DNA from 3 places in the Halomonas sp. KHS3 genome. Region 2 is predicted to be linked to each of the others. Evidence: predicted binding sites of a transcription regulator. Region 2 holds the regulator's gene; each other region holds the start of a gene.

What was found. Region 2 encodes FNR, which switches genes on or off when oxygen is low (the NO sensors DNR and NnrR bind a similar motif). Its sites were predicted from a motif close to TTGATNTANATCAA; they were not measured.
Region 1: the regulator FNR is predicted to act here: its motif matches at 2,644-2,657, upstream of RO22_RS10235 (YfcC family protein).
Region 3: the regulator FNR is predicted to act here: its motif matches at 2,822-2,835, upstream of RO22_RS15910 (xanthine dehydrogenase family protein molybdopterin-binding subunit).

The regions. Positions count from the first base shown of each region.
Region 1 covers NZ_JWHY01000003.1:292,107-297,759, forward strand. The annotation lists gene RO22_RS10220 (DUF523 domain-containing protein) at 1-393, opposite strand, end outside; gene RO22_RS10225 (GNAT family N-acetyltransferase) at 464-928, opposite strand; gene RO22_RS10230 (sigma 54-interacting transcriptional regulator) at 1,207-2,076, opposite strand; gene RO22_RS24430 (hypothetical protein) at 2,218-2,451, opposite strand; gene RO22_RS10235 (YfcC family protein) at 2,728-4,173, shown strand; gene RO22_RS10240 (arginine deiminase) at 4,196-5,425, shown strand; gene argF (ornithine carbamoyltransferase) at 5,444-5,653, shown strand, end outside.
Region 2 covers NZ_JWHY01000007.1:205,701-211,353, forward strand. The annotation lists gene ccoS (cbb3-type cytochrome oxidase assembly protein CcoS) at 1-23, shown strand, start outside; gene RO22_RS16925 (sulfite exporter TauE/SafE family protein) at 20-712, shown strand; gene hemN (oxygen-independent coproporphyrinogen III oxidase) at 791-2,224, shown strand; gene fnr (fumarate/nitrate reduction transcriptional regulator Fnr) at 2,309-3,055, shown strand; gene ttcA (tRNA 2-thiocytidine(32) synthetase TtcA) at 3,048-3,968, opposite strand; gene RO22_RS16945 (DNA polymerase III subunit epsilon) at 4,231-4,884, opposite strand; gene RO22_RS16950 (DUF294 nucleotidyltransferase-like domain-containing protein) at 4,890-5,653, opposite strand, start outside.
Region 3 covers NZ_JWHY01000006.1:226,931-232,583, reverse strand. The annotation lists gene RO22_RS15915 (XdhC family protein) at 1-440, opposite strand, end outside; gene RO22_RS15910 (xanthine dehydrogenase family protein molybdopterin-binding subunit) at 440-2,710, opposite strand; gene RO22_RS15905 (MarR family winged helix-turn-helix transcriptional regulator) at 2,920-3,399, shown strand; gene RO22_RS15900 (N-carbamoylsarcosine amidohydrolase) at 3,444-4,109, opposite strand; gene RO22_RS15895 (Asp/Glu racemase) at 4,160-4,936, opposite strand; gene RO22_RS15890 (alpha/beta fold hydrolase) at 4,952-5,653, opposite strand, start outside.

The DNA of each region.
Region 1 (5,653 bases), on a different contig from region 2:
TTTACCAGAGAAACTGCCGTCATAAATAGCGGTGCTTCCGCATGAAGGACTGAACTCAGCAAGCACTGCGATATCGATAGCGAATTTACGGCACAGGTTCAAAGCGATAGAGGCACCTGCTAAAAATTCATTGGTCACCTTGCCTCCATCGTTTTCGATAACATCGACCTCACCGTTTAAAACACCCTTACCACTGCCTTGGAAAATCTCCGCGGGCGGCCTGGGAATACTCATCCCCGCCTCAACTTCGGGGCAAACAGAAACGATTCGGCCTTCAGAACGCCACTGCTCAACGATCTGATCATCCACGGAAAGGGCGCCACCATCATAGCGAACCTGTTTACCCAAGAGACAGGCGCTCATTAATACTTTTCTCAAATCACCAATCTCCAATCTCCAATACGGTGATGAACTCAAGAGTGACGTTTTAACTGAATCGACCCAACTAGGAAAGCTCTTCTTGTCAGCCATTTAACTTTAGCTGCTTTCGGAAATACACTCGATTAAACCCCGCTTCATGCCGACACTCGCCCCTGACGTATCCTAGTTTGGGGTACATGGCGAGATTTTCTATCATGGCTTCATTCGTATAAAGTTCCACGGCTTCGTATCCCTTTTCCTCGGCTGAACATTCCACGTGATCGATCAATCGCTTCCCAATGCCGAGGCCACCATACTCGGGTAGTATGGCAACGTTTTCGAGGTGAAAATGATCGCCTTCGGGGTAGAACACAACATAGCCCACAAAATGTGAATCAAGGATAGCAACATCTATGTAGCCGTAGCCGACTAGGCTTGCGTAGTCTGCATGCATGGGCGCAGGTTCACGACCAATGCGACTGATGTACTTTGAATAGGCCAAACGAGCGCAGGACTGAATGTCTGTCAAATCGGTTACGAGTGCAGTGCGGATGTCGATTAAGGGCATATCGGCATAATCTCGATGGTATTGTGATTGTCGAACATCCAAGAGATCACAGCGGTAGCGTTTAATGCTTTGGACTTATCGCGTTTGCCGCCAATGACGCACCATTGCAATGCCTTCTTCATCCACTAAAAGTCAACATATATTGTTGCATTGCTCTCTTCTGGGCGCATAAAACAAAGCAAGCTGGCGGTTAGAACGAGTTCACACCGGGAAGATAAAGAGCGTCTATTATCAAACGAATCTGGTAATGTGGCTTCGTCAAATCAGGGCTACTACCGCTACCGTTTCGCCTCTTTAGCCAACCGGCTGTAGAGCGTGGATCGGGCAATGCCGAGTTGCTTTGCCGCTTGGGTCAAGTTACCTCCTTGGCGCGCTATTGTTTCTTTGATGAGAAGCTCTTCCGTTGTCCTGAGATCAGAAGTCGACGTATATTCTAGCCTATTCGTCGCTGAAGGGGCCTCTTGGTTCATACGAACCTCCTCGGGTAAGTCGTGCCATTCAATGCATTTCCCCGAAGCCATTAGCATCGACATTTCCAGAACATTGCGCAGCTCGCGCACGTTTCCGGGCCAATGGTAATGACTCAAGCAGTCCTGGGCCTCGCTCGACAGTGAAACGGGGGTTGTTCCCCGTTGCATGGCAAGCGTTCTGCACAGCTGCTCGGCGATCAACAGCACGTCGTCTCCCCGCTCGCGCAGAGGCGGAACCCTCAAGCGCAGCGTAGCAATGCGATAAAACAGATCCTGACGAAAGGTGCCCTTTTCCACTTCATTGGCCAGGTTGCGGTTGGTCATCGATACCAGACCGATGGCTACCCGCTTTTCCTGATGGCTGCCGATACGGTAGACGATACCGTCGTCCAGTACCCGTAACAGATACGGCTGCATACCGGGCGGCAATTCGCCGATTTCGTCAAGGCATAGAGTGCCACAATCTGCCACCTCGATCTTGCCGGCAGACGAGCGATCCGCACCGGTAAAAGCCCCCTTTTCATAACCGAACAGCTCACTGGCCATCAATTCACGGGACATCGCGCCACAGTTAATCGGGACGAACGAACCCGAGCGTGGCAATTCGTTGTGGATAGCACGCGCGAACAGCTCCTTGCCTACCCGCGTCTCGCCCTCGATCAGGATGGGGGGCACCACTCTGCGCCATCTTTCGTGCGGTCACACAAGTTTCCAGCATGATGTGACTTTCGCCGATGATATCTTCGAAACCGATGCTCCGTTGCGGCTGGATCAACCTCTTGGCAGGCGCCGCTGGAGAGGCATTGGGCAGAATGAGAATTAGCCGATCAGCTTCTGCTCCATCACTGGCTCACAGCGCACGCCGGGAATCACTTTTTCGATGAATTCAGTGAAACTCACTGAGGTCATCCTGATGCCGTCTTGGCCGAGATCCAACCTACCATTCTGACTGTCCAGCAAGCGGGGGCATCGATGACGAAGACCCCTTAGCGCTCGGTCAGTCGCGTACAGCACTTTCCCGCTGCGTGAAAGCGCGATTGTCGTATCGTTCAATCCCGTGAATCGCCTAGCCAGGAAGTAAAAACGTAAAAGATAATAATAGTTAAAGCTACGAAAAACTTACCAGCTCGTCTTCAGAACATACCAAAGCTCAAAATCTGCATTACCAGTTACAGCAGCAAGCACGGCTCGACCAATTAAATTTTTCGCCATTTATTAGCTGCATCTGCATGCACTTTTGCGTGATTGATCTAAATCAATTCAAGCCATTGTAATGGGACTACACTGAATATAGTTGATTGCTCCTTAACCATAGGTCGGAGACAACGCATGTCAGATGAAAAGCTCACTCCATCAAAGCCTGAAGAGGATCTAGCGACACGGTTCCCTACAGCCTACTCAATTCTCTTCCTGCTAATTATTCTTGTAGCGGCGCTGACCTGGATCATTCCTGCCGGGCAATACGAACGTACGATGAACGAAGAGGTCGGACGCGAAATTGCAGTACCTGGCACCTATGTAACGGTTGATTCAAACCCTCAAGGTTTTGTGGACATCATGCTGGCCCCCACGGCGGGTTTCTATGATCCCGACAGCTATGCCGCCAATGCCATCGACGTTGCCTTATTTGTGCTGTTTTTGGGTGGCTTCTTAGGCGTTATCAATGCTACCGGCGCAATCGACACGGGGATACGTAACGTGATGCATCGGCTGGAAGGCCGAGAGATCTGGATGATCCCCATCCTGATGACGCTGTTTGCCCTTGGAGGCACCACCTACGGCATGGCAGAAGAGACTCTGGCCTTCTATGCCATTCTAATCCCCATCATCATCGCTGCTGGCTATGATGCGATCACAGGAGTCGCCGTGATTCTGATCGGCGCTGGTATTGGTGTGCTGGGCTCCACCATCAACCCCTTCGCTACTGTCATTGCCTCTAACGCAGCGGATATTCCTTTTACAGATGGAATTGTACTTCGGCTGGTGCTGCTGATTGGCGGGCTGGTGATTTGTTCAGTCTACGTGATGCGCTACGCCAAACGCATTAAGTTGGATCCTGCTCGCTCCGTTGTGGCCAGACAACAGAATGCACACCGCAAACTCTTTCTACAGGGACACGACGAGCTGGAAAATTTTGATCTTTCAGGCACTCAGAAAATTACCCTTGTTATTTTTGCTCTGACCTTCATTGCGATGATTTGGGGCGTCTCGTCCCAAGGCTGGTGGATGGCTAGGATGGGCGCACTTTTCTTTGGTTCCGCCATTGTGATCGGCATCATCGCTCGGCTGGGCGAGAAAAAGCTGACCAGTAGTTTTGTCGACGGCGCCCGCGATCTGCTCGGCGTAGCCCTGGTCGTTGGTCTGGCACGCGGCATCGTGGTGATCATGGAACAAGGCATGATTGCCGATACCATCTTGCATAGCGCCGAAAGTACATTAGGTGGATTGCCTGAACTAACCTTTATCAATTTGATGTTCTGGATCGAGGTAGGAATGAGTTTCTTCGTACCCTCCTCATCCGGACTTGCCGTACTATCCATGCCTATTTTAGCGCCCTTGGGCGACTTTGCTGACGTGGGACGTGACTTGGTGGTAACTGCTTACCAATCAGCCAACGGCCTGGTTAATCTGATAAACCCGACCTTTGCCGTAGTGGTCGGTGGCCTAGCGATAGGCCGTATCTCTTATGACCGTTGGCTAGTATTTATCTGGCCTCTCCTTCTTATTTTGACTGTTTTTATCAGTGCAGTTATTAGCATTGGTGCATTTCTATAACCAGGGCAAAGGAGTATGCGACATGTCAGAACACACTTTGGGCGTTCACTCGGAAACTGGGACTTTACGGCAAGTTATCGTCTGCCGCCCTGGGCTAGCCCATAGAAGACTGACTCCCTCCAACTGCGATGCGTTATTGTTCGACGATGTCTTCTGGGTCAAGCAGGCACAGAAAGACCATGACGTATTCGCCGAGGTAATGCGTGAACGGGGTGTGGAGGTTCTGGACGTTAACGACCTGCTGGCGACAACGCTTGATATTCCCGAAGCACGTACCTGGGTTCTAGACCACCGTATTACCTGGAATCATATCGGGGTAGGCATGGTATCCGACCTTCGCGCATGGATGAACGAACTGCCGGGTAATACGCTGGCGAAATTTCTCATTGGTGGTTTGGAAGTAGGAGACCTGCCTTTCGACCCTTCAGGGCTGTTCGGTAACCATCTGGGGCCTCACGGCTTTGTGCTGCCGCCACTGCCCAACTTACTGTTCACCCGGGATAACAGCGCCTGGATTTATGACGGTGTCACCCTGAACCCTATGTACTGGGCTGCGCGCAAACCAGAGACGCTGCTAATGAGCGCGATCTACCGTTTCCATCCGAAGTTTGCCGGCAAGGTGAACGTGCATTGGGGCGACCCGCTTGAAGATCATGCGCTGGCGACCCTGGAAGGAGGGGACATCATGCCGGTGGGTAATGGTGTCGTGCTGGTGGGGATGGGGGAACGATCCTCCCCGCAAGCCATTGGCCAGCTGGCCAAGACGCTTTTTGCTAACGGCACTGCAGAACGGATAATTGCCTGCCAGATTCCCAAGACCCGTTCTGCCATGCACCTGGATACCGTGTTTACCTTCTGTGGCGGCAATGTAGTGACCACTTTCAAGGAAGTCGCAGATGAAATGGTTTGCTACGACCTGCGTCCGGGGGAAGGCAGCAAGCACCTGTCGTTCTTCCAGGACAGCCGCCCGCTGTTTGATGTTGTTGCCGATGTACTTGGTTACCCGTCCCTGGAAGTGGTCGCCACGGGTGGCGATACCCCTGCCGAACGGGAGCGAGAACAATGGAACGATGGCAATAACGTGCTAGCACTGAGTCCGGGGGTCGTCATCGGTTATGACCGCAACGACGATACCAATGCTGCGCTGGAGGCAGCCGGCATAGAGGTACTGGCCATACCCGGAGCGGAGTTGGGCCGGGGCCGGGGCGGCGGGCGTTGCATGAGCTGCCCGACAATACGAGATACAGTCTGACAAGGAAGGAGCAGAACCATGGCTTTCAATCTCAAGAACCGGCACTTCCTGACCCTGAGGGACTTTACGCCCCGAGAGATCAGTTTTTTGCTCAAGCTTTCCACCGACCTGAAAACAGCCAAGTACGCTGGCACCGAAGTACCGCAGTTGCAGGGCAAGGACATAGCGCTAATCTTTGAAAAGAACTCCACCCGAACCCGGGTAGGCTTTGAGGTTGCAGCGTTTGAT
Region 2 (5,653 bases):
ACGACCAAGAGCCTCGGCCATGAATCCAACGGGGCTTGATCTGCCGCCGCTAATGGCGGCGTTTGTGTTTGGCTTGATGGGCGGCGCCCACTGCATTGGTATGTGTGGCGGCATTATGAGCGCGCTCACCTTTGCAGTCCCCCCCAGCATGCGTCATCCGGCGCGCATGGGAGGCCTGCTGCTCAGCTACAACACAGGCCGCATTGTTAGCTATATGAGCGCAGGCGCGCTGGTGGCACTGCTAGGCACGCTGTTTTCCCTTTCTGCTACGGCACGCCTGCTACTCCAGGTATTTGCCGCACTGATGCTGATCTTAATGGCACTGTATATCGCCAACTGGTGGAAAGGGCTGCTCAAAGTGGAGGCCGTTGGCCGGCGACTATGGCGCTTTATCGAACCCGTGGGGCGTCGCTTGATGCCCGTAGTGCATATTCCCCAAGCCTTCGCCCTGGGAGCGCTCTGGGGCTGGCTCCCCTGCGGGTTGGTCTACTCCATGTTGGCCTGGAGCTTAGCGATTGCCGACCCGCTTCAGGGCGCTCTACTCATGGGCGCCTTTGGGCTTGGCACCCTACCTGCGCTGCTTGCCACTGGCCTGGCTGCCCGCCAGCTCAGCCATTTGATACGTCACCCCGCGACCCGCAGCGTGGCAGCGCTGACAATTATCGCTTTTGCACTGTGGCAACTGTGGACGCTTTCGGTACACAACCTCTAATAGCATGACGTGGCTCAACATTTACCTCCTAACCACGGGTTAGGCTAGCGGCATTTCCTAACGTCGGAGCGCCCCTTCATGCCCGTTCATACCCCTGCTGCCTTACCTCTTGCACCCGCTGCTGCCGCAGCCCCTATGCAGCCGGTGTGGGACGAAGCGTTACTGCGTCGCTACGACACCAACGGCCCACGCTACACCTCCTACCCCACGGCGCTGTCGTTTCACGACCAATTTACCCCTGGCGACCTGACCCAGGCATTGGAGCGTAGCAATGCCAGTAAGCGTCCGCTCTCTCTGTACGTTCATGTGCCCTTCTGCCGCAAGATCTGCTTCTACTGCGCGTGTAATAAAATCGCTACCAAAAACACTGCCCTTGCCGAGCCCTATATAGCCCGGCTTGACCGTGAAATGGTGCTGACCGCACGCCACTTGGATACATCACGACCGGTGGAGCAGTTGCATTGGGGCGGCGGCACGCCGACATTTCTCAGTTTGAACCAGATGGGCGACCTGATTGATCGACTGGATGCACGTTTTGGTCTTTCATCGTCTGCTGATCGCGATTACGCAATTGAAATAGATCCTCGCGAAGCGGATGTGTTTACGCTGCGCCATCTCGAATCCCTCGGCTTTAATCGCATCAGCCTGGGCGTGCAGGATTTAAGCCCGCTGGTGCAGAAAGCGATTAACCGTATTCAGCCTCGGGTACTTACCGAAACGCTGATGGAGGAGGCGCATCGCCTGGGCTTTCGCTCGCTCAATCTCGACCTAATTTATGGCTTGCCATTTCAGACTGAAAAGAGCTTTGCCAACACCCTACGCCAGGTGATCGAGCTCAACCCGGCGCGCCTTTCTGTGTTTAATTACGCGCATATGCCCGAGCGTTTTGCCCCGCAGCGGCGCATTAATGTCGATGACTTGCCAGGCGGAGAAGAGAAGCTAGCGATTCTGCGCACCACCATCGAAATGCTCACCGCAGCTGGCTATGTGCATATCGGTATGGATCACTTTGCCCGCCCTGACGATAGCCTGGCTATTGCCCAGCGCGAAGGCTCGCTGCAGCGCAACTTCCAGGGCTACTCCAGCCATGCTCAGTGCGACTTAATCGGGCTTGGCGTATCGGCGATTTCCCGTATTGATGACGTCTATGCGCAGAATCCTAGCGATCTGGCCCGCTACGAAGCGGCGCTGGATCAGGGGCAGCTTGCCACCGTGCGTGGCATACGCTTAAGTGATGACGACCTGATCCGCCGGGATGTGATTGAGCGGCTGATGTGCGATATGGGCATTGATCTGACCGCCGTTAGCCAGCGCTGGAACATTGATGCCCCCCGCTACTTTGCGCCTGCGCTTGAGCGCCTGCAAAGCGCCGAGCAAGATGGCCTGCTGGCACGCAGCGGCGACCAGCTTAACGCAACGCCAATGGGTCGACTGCTGATTCGCCATATAGCAATGGCGTTTGATACCCATCTTTCCGGGCAAACGGGACAACAGTATTCTAAGATTGTTTAATCACCTTATTGCAGGCATGCTAAAGCGACTATAATAAGTAAGGATTTTCTAATTGATAAGCGGGACCCTCTCAAGGAGCAAAGCATGTTGGAACCCATGAGCCGTCGGCGCTCGCTACTCCATGAAGCTCGCTGCCAAACCTGCAGTTTGAGCTCACTGTGCCTGCCACTTGCCCTTGAGCTGGACGACGTGGGGCAGTTTGACGCCATTATTCGTCGTCGCGCGCCGCTGAAAAAAGGCGAACCGCTGTTTCGTCAGGGCGACACCTTTACCAGCGTTTACGCAGTCCGTTCGGGCAGTTTGAAACAGATCACCGCCGAAGGTAACGGCAGCGAGCAGTTGACCAATTTCTACCTGCCCAGTGAATTGGTGGGGTTGGATGGCATTGACGAAGAGCATTACCCCGGTAGCGTTATCGCCCTGGAAACGACCACCGTCTGCGAGATTCCTTTTGACCGCCTGGACTTACTCTCGGAGGAGCTGCCCGAACTGCGTGGCCAGCTTTATCGCAGCATGAGCAAAGAGTTGCGCGATGACCGGCGTATGATGCGGCTACTTTCGCGTAAAACCGCCGATCAGCGGCTGGCAAGTTTTTTGATTACCCTCTCAGATCGTTTTCGTCGCCGGGGCTACTCGCCTTACAGCTTTCGCCTCTCAATGCCCAGGGCTGATATCGGCAACTACCTGGGCTTAGCGGTGGAAACGGTCAGCCGCATACTAAGCCGCTTTCAGCAGCAGAGTGTGGTGGCGGTCTCAGGGCGAGAGGTCAACATTCTCGATATGCCGCGCTTGATTACCCTCGCCGAAGAGGAAGAGCAAACAGTTAGCTGACGTTAAAGGCTTGGATACGCCCCGCCAGTAGCTCTGCTTGCTTGGCCTCAAGGCCTTCAAAATCGAACAGGCTGCGGTCGGCCAACTGGGAAGGGGCAATGTTGGTGACGGCCTTGAACATGCTCTCCAGACGGCCAGGAAACTTTTTGTCCCACTCGGCAAGCATCTCTTTGACCACCTGACGCTGCATATTAGGCTGTGAACCGCACAGGTTGCAGGGAATAATCGGAAACGCCATCAGCCGCGAAAACTCGGCGATATCCGCCTCTTTGCAGTAGGCCAACGGCCGAATAACGATATTCTTCCCATCATCGGATAGCAGCTTTGGCGGCATCGCTTTCAGGTTGCCGCCAAAGAACATATTGAGAAACAGCGTTTCGAGAATATCTTCCCGGTGATGGCCCAGGGCTATCTTATTGGCGCCAATCTCTTCGGCAAAGCCATACAACGAGCCGCGCCGCAGCCGTGAACAAAGCGCGCAGGTGGTTTTACCTTCCGGGGTTTTCTCTTTTACCACCGAGTAAGTATCGCGCTCGACAATGTGGTACTCCACGCCCTGCTTATCCAGATACGCAGGCAATACGTGCTCGGGAAAACCCGGCTGTTTTTGATCCAGATTGACCGCTACCAGCGAAAAATTGACCGGCGCATTGCGCTGCAAATTGCGCAAAATCTCCAGCATCGTGTAGCTGTCCTTTCCACCGGAGAGGCAGACCATTACGCGATCACCTTCATTGATCATTTGGTAATCAATGATCGCATTGCCCACTTCTCGGCGCAGACGCTTTTGCAGCTTGTTAAATTCACGCTTCTGCTTCGCATCAGCCAGCTCAGGCTGGTCGTGCTCAGCGTTAGCTGGGGTGGCTCCAACCGTATCAAGGTGAGCAGGATCAAAGTGATCAAGAGTTTGCATGGTATAAGCACTGCCGAGGGTAGAAGGCGTGAGAGAAAAAAGTAATAACTATTCTAACAACACTCACCGCCTGACCCAACTAATCAGACGTAGCCACACAAGATATCGCAATTGGAAGTGACTATTTTGACCGCTGCACCATACCTCGGTGCGAGGGCAGCTTGGAGCGAGGGTCTTTTGTCATGGATGACAAAAGTAGCGCCCAGGGAGGGGTTCACAGCGCCCTCGCGGAAAGCTGTCCTCGCCACGACGAAAGAGACTACTATGCCACCTGCGCCATAATACGCTGCAGGCGCATATACAGCAGTGCGCTGGCGGTGGCCTCTCCAAGCACACTCTGCATGCCCATGACGGGTACTTGCCAGCATGCCAACGCCTGGGCGAAGCTGCTGGGCGCTTCGACCTCCGGGTGCAAACGGCGCAGTTGGCGCTGATGCAGTTTTGCCACATCGACCTGGGCGTTGGGCAGGGCAAAATTCAGCCGCTTACTGAGTAGTGCATTCAATGCTCCAATGCGCTTCTCTAACTGCCAGCCAACGATGGGCCGATTGCCGATAAATTCTACTAGCGCGCTCAAGTTATCACTGTTTGGTGGCAGTATCTCCCCCGCCTCGCACAGCAAGTGATGACGGCGCAGCGTTGCGCTCGCGGGCTGCTTCGCGCTGCCAAGGGTGATCACAAAAGCGCGGCTGGTATGCACCTGCTGATGGCTCAGCACCACTGCCGCCACGCTGATCACAGGTGATGATTGCGTGGGCGTTGCGGTGCAGGCGAGCGCCACCAGCTCTTCGCCCATATAGGGCTGAAACAGCCAGGCATAGGGGGAGTCTGCACAACGACGCCGGTCACTTTCACGCCTTAACAAGGTGCGCAGCGAGCCGCTAAATAGCGTCACATGTCGATCTAACAGCCGCATTCCGCTCACGAATACTCCAAATGGTAACGGTGGGAAAGCCGCTGCTTAAAGTCTTTGACAATATGCATCGCTTCGCGCAGTAGGTCGCGCTCCAGGGAAGAGAGGTTCTGCACCACGACACGGTTAGCGCGTCTGCTGCTTTGGGCGTTAGTTTCTTTCGCATCCGCAGAAGTTTCCAGCGTACTTAGCTGCTGCTTGAGGCGCAGCTCAGAAAAAAGCGCCAACGCTTCGCCCAGGTCATCGGCAAAACGGCGATCCAACCGGCCGTCAGTAACCAGGGCATCCAAGCGATCAAACGTCGAGGTGGCTTTGATGCGCCGCTCAAGCGCCATGGCGCGGACACCGTGCACGATAGGGAAAATACCGCCTTTCTTGATATCGATACCGTGCTGAGGCTTTTTCAGCGAACCAAACAGCGTCAGCGGCGTCGAAAAGCGCAGCGCCGTGCGGGCAAAATAGGAAAGCAGCAGCTCATCGCCCGAGCAGCGTTCAAACAGCTCATCGCGCACGCTCTCAAGCAAGCTCGGGTTGCCCGCCACGCCATGAGCATCGAGCATAATGGCCAGCTTCATCAGGCTATCGCCATCACGCTCCCTGGCCCACTTGGCAATATTACCTTTCCATTGGGATACCGTGGCCACCCACGCGGGGTTAGACACCATAATGTTGCCGGGGCACGGCGGGTAACCAAGCTGAATCAGGGTATCGGTGAGCGTTTGCATATGGCTGGCAAGATCAGGCCACTGGGTTTCATCGGCAAGAATCAAGC
Region 3 (5,653 bases), on a different contig from region 2:
GTGTTATTCGATGGGTTAAAGCGCTTGCCGCTGCCATCCAGTGTGATACAGCGGGTTAGCGGTTGGCGACCCAGTAGCGTGGCATGCATCACTTCTAGGTGAGTGAGGTTTTCGGTGTTGGGCGCTAGCCGTTCAACCAACACTTCAAGGCGACCACCGCAGGGTAAACGAATATTCGCTGAACCAGCGTCACCGCCATAGCGCACCCGTTGAACCGGTTCGTTAAACTCACCCTTTTGAAGCCTTGCGATAAAGTCTTCTTCGACACAGCCACCTGACAGTGACCCCAGATAGTCGCCTGTCGAACATGCGACCAGCATGGCACCCGGCTCCCGGGGGGCCGAGCCAAAAGTTTTCAGAACTGTGCATAGCCAAACGGTCAGCCCCTGGTTGGCCCATTTCAACGCACGTTCGATAACCTGTAGATCAAGATGGTGCATTAAATCGCCGCCTCCATGGGGAGTCGAAGGGCGGCTTTCAGTGCATCGCGAATGGTGTCAGGGGTAAAAGGGGGATGGGTAAAGCGTACCCCCGTGGCATCAAAAAGCGCGTTGGCAATCGCGGGAGCGCCGGGCAGTGAGGCGGACTCCCCAACACCGAGTGGGGGCAGTTCAGGGCGATCAAGCAGCATGACGTCGATGGGAGGCAGCTCCGAGAAACGCAGAATAGGGTAGCCGCCCCACTCTCTGCTGGTTGGTAAACCATCCTCAAAGGTTACCCGCTCCTTTAAAGTGCGGCTGAGCATCTGGATCACATTACCATGCACCTGATGGCGAACGCCGGCGGGGTTCACCATCAGGCCCGCATCCTGACCTACATATAGGTTCTCGACGACAACCCGTCCACTCTTCACATTGACTTTAAGCTCAATCACCCAGGCGGCGAGCGCGGCACCAAAGCCGGGAAATTTACTATGTACGTACTGGGCGTAAGCGAATCCTCGGCCGTAGCGCCACTCGCCATCGCTACTCGGATTGGTGTTAGCGGTGCAGGGTTTCCAGTTCGCACGTTCGGCTAACGCTTCGACAAGCTCGCAGGCGCGGTTATCGGCTAAGTAGCGCAACCGATAGGCGACAGGATCTTCACCCGCCAAGTAGGCGAGTTCATCAATATAGCTTTCGTGGGCGAAAGTGCTGGGCAGCGCCGAGACACCACGCAGCCAGGAGGCGCGCACCAGGGGCGGGACGTCGTCGCACACTATTTGGCGATGAGGGTAGCGGTAGGGCGGCACCGATGTTCGATCCCCCATTTCAAAGGGGATATCAATCGGTGGGGCAGCACCGGTCAGCAGTAGTGCCAGGGTGGGCGCACTGTTAGAGGGGTAGCGCGTATTAAAGCGATAGCCTGCTGGGCTGCCATCTGCGTTTAAGCCGCCCTGAATGGCCATATACTGAGCAGCCCCTTTAGGCTCCCAGGTGTGCTCCTGCTCACGGGTTAGTTGTACACGAACAGGTCGACCCACCGCCTGAGAGAGTAGCACTGCATCCGCGCCAACGTCGTCGGCGCAGTTGCGGCCATAGCAGCCTGATGTTTCCATGCGGGTAATGGTGATAACGCCTTCGTCCAAACCGGTAAGGCGGGCGAGGTCGGCGCGCAGGCTGTGTGGATTTTGGGTGCCCGACCATACGTGAAGGCCATCTTCGTTGGCATCGGCGACAGAGCACGAAGGGCCGATGGAGCCATGCAGCTGGAATGGCCACACATAATGACGATTGAGCGGATGCTGTGCGGCAGCCAGAGCGTTATCGAGATCACCCTCTTCGAGGAGTATGCGCTGCTTGCTGGGCAGGTCGAGCAGTGCTTGCTCTATGTTGTCCAACTGAGGCAAGCCTTCGATTGGGCGCCACTGGATCTTTAGCTGTTTGGCTGCGGCAGCAGCCTGCTCTTCACGCTCGGCCACCACGCCAACAAAGTCACCGACCACCACGACACTTACCACACCTGGCAAATGCGCCACAGAGCTTTCATCTACCGCGATTAAACTGTTGCCAATAAAGTCGCCGCTATCATGGCCTACATAAGGCGGGCGAATCACTCGCCCATGCAGCATGTTGGGCAGGCGTAGGTCGTGGATAAAAGTCAATTGCCCGGTGGCCTTGGCGGGTATATCCACGCGGGAGGTCGATTGGCCGACCAGGGTATAATGGCTGACCGGCTTAAGCGGCACCTCATCGGCAAGCTTTAATGCATGACGGGTGCCCCGCAGCAACTCCCCAAAGCTAACGGGTGAGCGGTTATTATCACTTGGCGTAATAGCGCCGTTCTGGCAGCTAAGTAGTGAGCGCTCAGTGTCAAAGTGCTTTGCTGCCAGGGTTAATAGGTACTCCCGCGCCTGTGCCGCAGCTCGGCGTAAAGGCTCGGCAGTGATCTGAATCGATGCACTGGCTATGGTGGGGCCTTGGTTGGGGGCTTCAACGGAGTTGCCCAGCACCATGGTGACGCTGTCGAACGCGACGCTGAGCTCTTCTGCAACAATTTGAGCGAGCGCCGTGCGTATGCCCGTGCCCAGGTCTACGTGGCCGTTGAAAGCCACGATATGACTATCGCTCAGTACGGCAATGAATATCTCAGGCTCATGTGGGGTGAAGTTTGAGTGTGTACCTGGCTGTCCGGGCGCGGGCTTGGGGGGTGTAACCGGGTCGCGATAGATCACCAGAACATCAGACCCATACAGCAGTGACTCTCTTGTATAGTCTGATTTATCAGCCATGTCTGCCTCCCACGCTCGCGTTTACGATGATCAGTGCGGATGAATTTTAGGTGATGAAAGAGCGATAACTAAGGTAAAATTATAGCGTGTACGCCATAAAAGCATGATGAATTGATCCAGCGCAAGGAGTATTTCATACGTTGATGCATCATTTTGTTAACCAGTGCCATACTCGATACACGACGTCGCCAATAGATTAAGGATATGGAATGACAACGGATAGTGCGTTCAAACACTCGTCTTCCGGCGAGCACTCTACGCCTTCAGAGCAAGGGTATGATTTTTCTGAGCAAGTAGGGCATCTACTGCGTAAAGCCTACCAGCGGCATACGGCTATTTTTCAGCGCTACAGCAGCGATAAACAGCTCACGGCCATTCAATTTGTAACGCTATGCACGGTGATGGAGCGCGGCCCCAGCTCGTTAACCGATATCGTCAACGCCACGGCGATTGATCCCGCCACTATCCGTGGCGTCATTAAACGTCTTAAAGCGCGGGGGTGGATCTCGCTAACCACCGACCCCAATGATCAACGCAAAGTCATGGTCGTGATCACTGAGGCCGGGGAGACATTAGTCGAGGCTATGGTGCCCAGTGCCAAGCAAATTAGCGATCAGACCATGAAAAATCTCAACCCGGCAGAGCGGGTTGCCTTAATGCATCTGCTGGAAAAAATGAACGCGGACTGATGACTCAACAGAGACGTCCGCTTCACCTGCGTTTTCGGATACTCCTAACGCTTCATTAAGTATCCCAGTGTTTCATCCAGTCCAATCACATCGCCATATTTGCTATCGATATCAAACAGGTTAGCTTCATGGGGCGCGGGGTGACGGTCACCCACGCAGTCACGCACGACCATCACCCGAAAGCCGTGCTGTACTCCATCAACGGCGGTGGCGCGAATGCAGCCGCTGGTGGAGCAGCCGGTGATGATCAGCGTATCGATACCCATGGCGACCAGCGTGGAGGCGAGCGAGGTGCCAAAGAACGCGCTGGCATACTGCTTGGTCATTACCAGCTCATCTTCACGGGGGGCCACCTCGGGGCAGAACTCGGCGTAAGGGTTGCCCGCCACCATCGCCCGCATGACCGGCGCCTTCTTGACCCAAATGCCGCCATCGATTTGATCCGGGGCGTGATAAAGGATGTTGGTGTGGATAACAGGCGTGCCAGTGCGCCGTGCGGTATTGAGTAGCGGCGGCATATTGGCCACCGCATCCACCACGCCCTGGGCAAATAGCGGCGAACCCGTCGTGGTGTAGCCTTGCATAAAATCAACCACCAGCAGCGCGGGCCTTTTGCCAAAACCGATGCGTCCATCCCACACGCCTCGGTAGTTGTCCGTGGCAGTGTTATCGCTAACGCCATCGCTGTTATCAGTCGTGTGTGGCGACATGGTCGTCTCCTTAATCAGCACTCTATATCGTTAATAAGTACCTGATCTTGTTAGTAAGCCCCTGACAAGAGGGCGCCCGCGCCCGGTACGATGGGCTCCAGGTCGAGTGCCTTGAGCATGGCATAGGTGGTCGCGATAGCTGCGGTAACTACCGGTTTGCCGGTCAAGGCTTCGACCTTGGCGACGGCCGGTAGCGATGGCATTTGTACACAGGCTGACAAGACGATAGCGTCCACGTTACTTAAATCGAGACTGGCGATGATCTCGGGAAGATTGGCCGGATCGTGGCGAGCGACATCCAGGTTATTAGGAATCTCAAGCGCGCGGTAGTCGAGCACATCGATCCCTTCCTGACGGATGTAGTCCACCACCATTTCGGTCAGCGGCTTCATGTAGGGGGCCACTACCACCACGCGCTTGGCTTTCATCACACCCAGGGCATCAACCAGAGCACCGGCGCTGGTGACCACCGGCGTGTCGCAGCCGTTCTCTTCGGTGCGGCTGCGCAGACGCTTTTGCGACTCTCGGTGGTAGCCGGGCCCCATCGCCATAATGGCAACCAGGCAGGCATACCCCATCACATCCACCGCTGCATCAGAAAGCTCCAGGGCGCAGCGATCCGACTCTGCATCCATGGCAGCCAGTTCGTCCTTGCTGACGTTCTTCATGCGCATGCGGCTGGAGTGAAAGGTAAAGCGTTCCGGGCGGATTAACTGCCGCGCCGTAAGCATGGCGGGTATTTCGGTCTCCATGGTGATATTGGAGCTGGGGACGATCTGGCCGATACGGTAGCTTTTGATCTCGTTCTTTATATAGTTGCTGGTCATGGTATTTGGCCTCTCTTAGAGCTCGCTGCCCAGGAAGTCTTCAAACGCGGCAAAAAAACCGTCGAAGTCATCCCAGGGAATCATGTGACCCGCTTGTTCCGCGGTAGAAATACGAACCGTCGGTAGAAGGGCGCGTATTTCGGCGCGATCTTCATCCTGGATAACACCGCCTTTGCCTGCACACATCAGCAGCGTGGGCACTTTGATAGCGGGGAAATCCTGGTGGATATCGACGCTGTGGAACTCTTCAAACGCCTGAACGATGGCGGGCTCAAAGCAAGTATGTAACCACTCGGCGCGTAACCGCAGCTGCTCGTCGCTCCAGGTGGGGCAGTAGTGGCGCATGGTCTCGATATCGGCACCACGTGTGCAGTCGCGAATCGAATCCACGTACCAGGGCAGCTTGCTGGGGTACTCACGGCGTCCTGGCCCTGAAACCGGTGGGTCGATAAGTACCAGTTTGTCGATGCCCTTGGCGCCGCGACTCATGGCGCGTAGCGCAAAGCGCGCACCCATGGAGTGGCCCGCCAGAATGACATTGCTCAGACCCAGCGCATCAATAAAGGCGATCACATCGTCGGCGCAAGTGTCGGTGGCATAATCGAGCTCGGGCCCGGTAGACGACAAGCCGCGTCCACGGACATCCAGCACATAAGTGTCGAAGTGCTGACCGAGCCGCTCGGCCACAAAACGCCAGGTGATGGCTGGGCTGGTAAT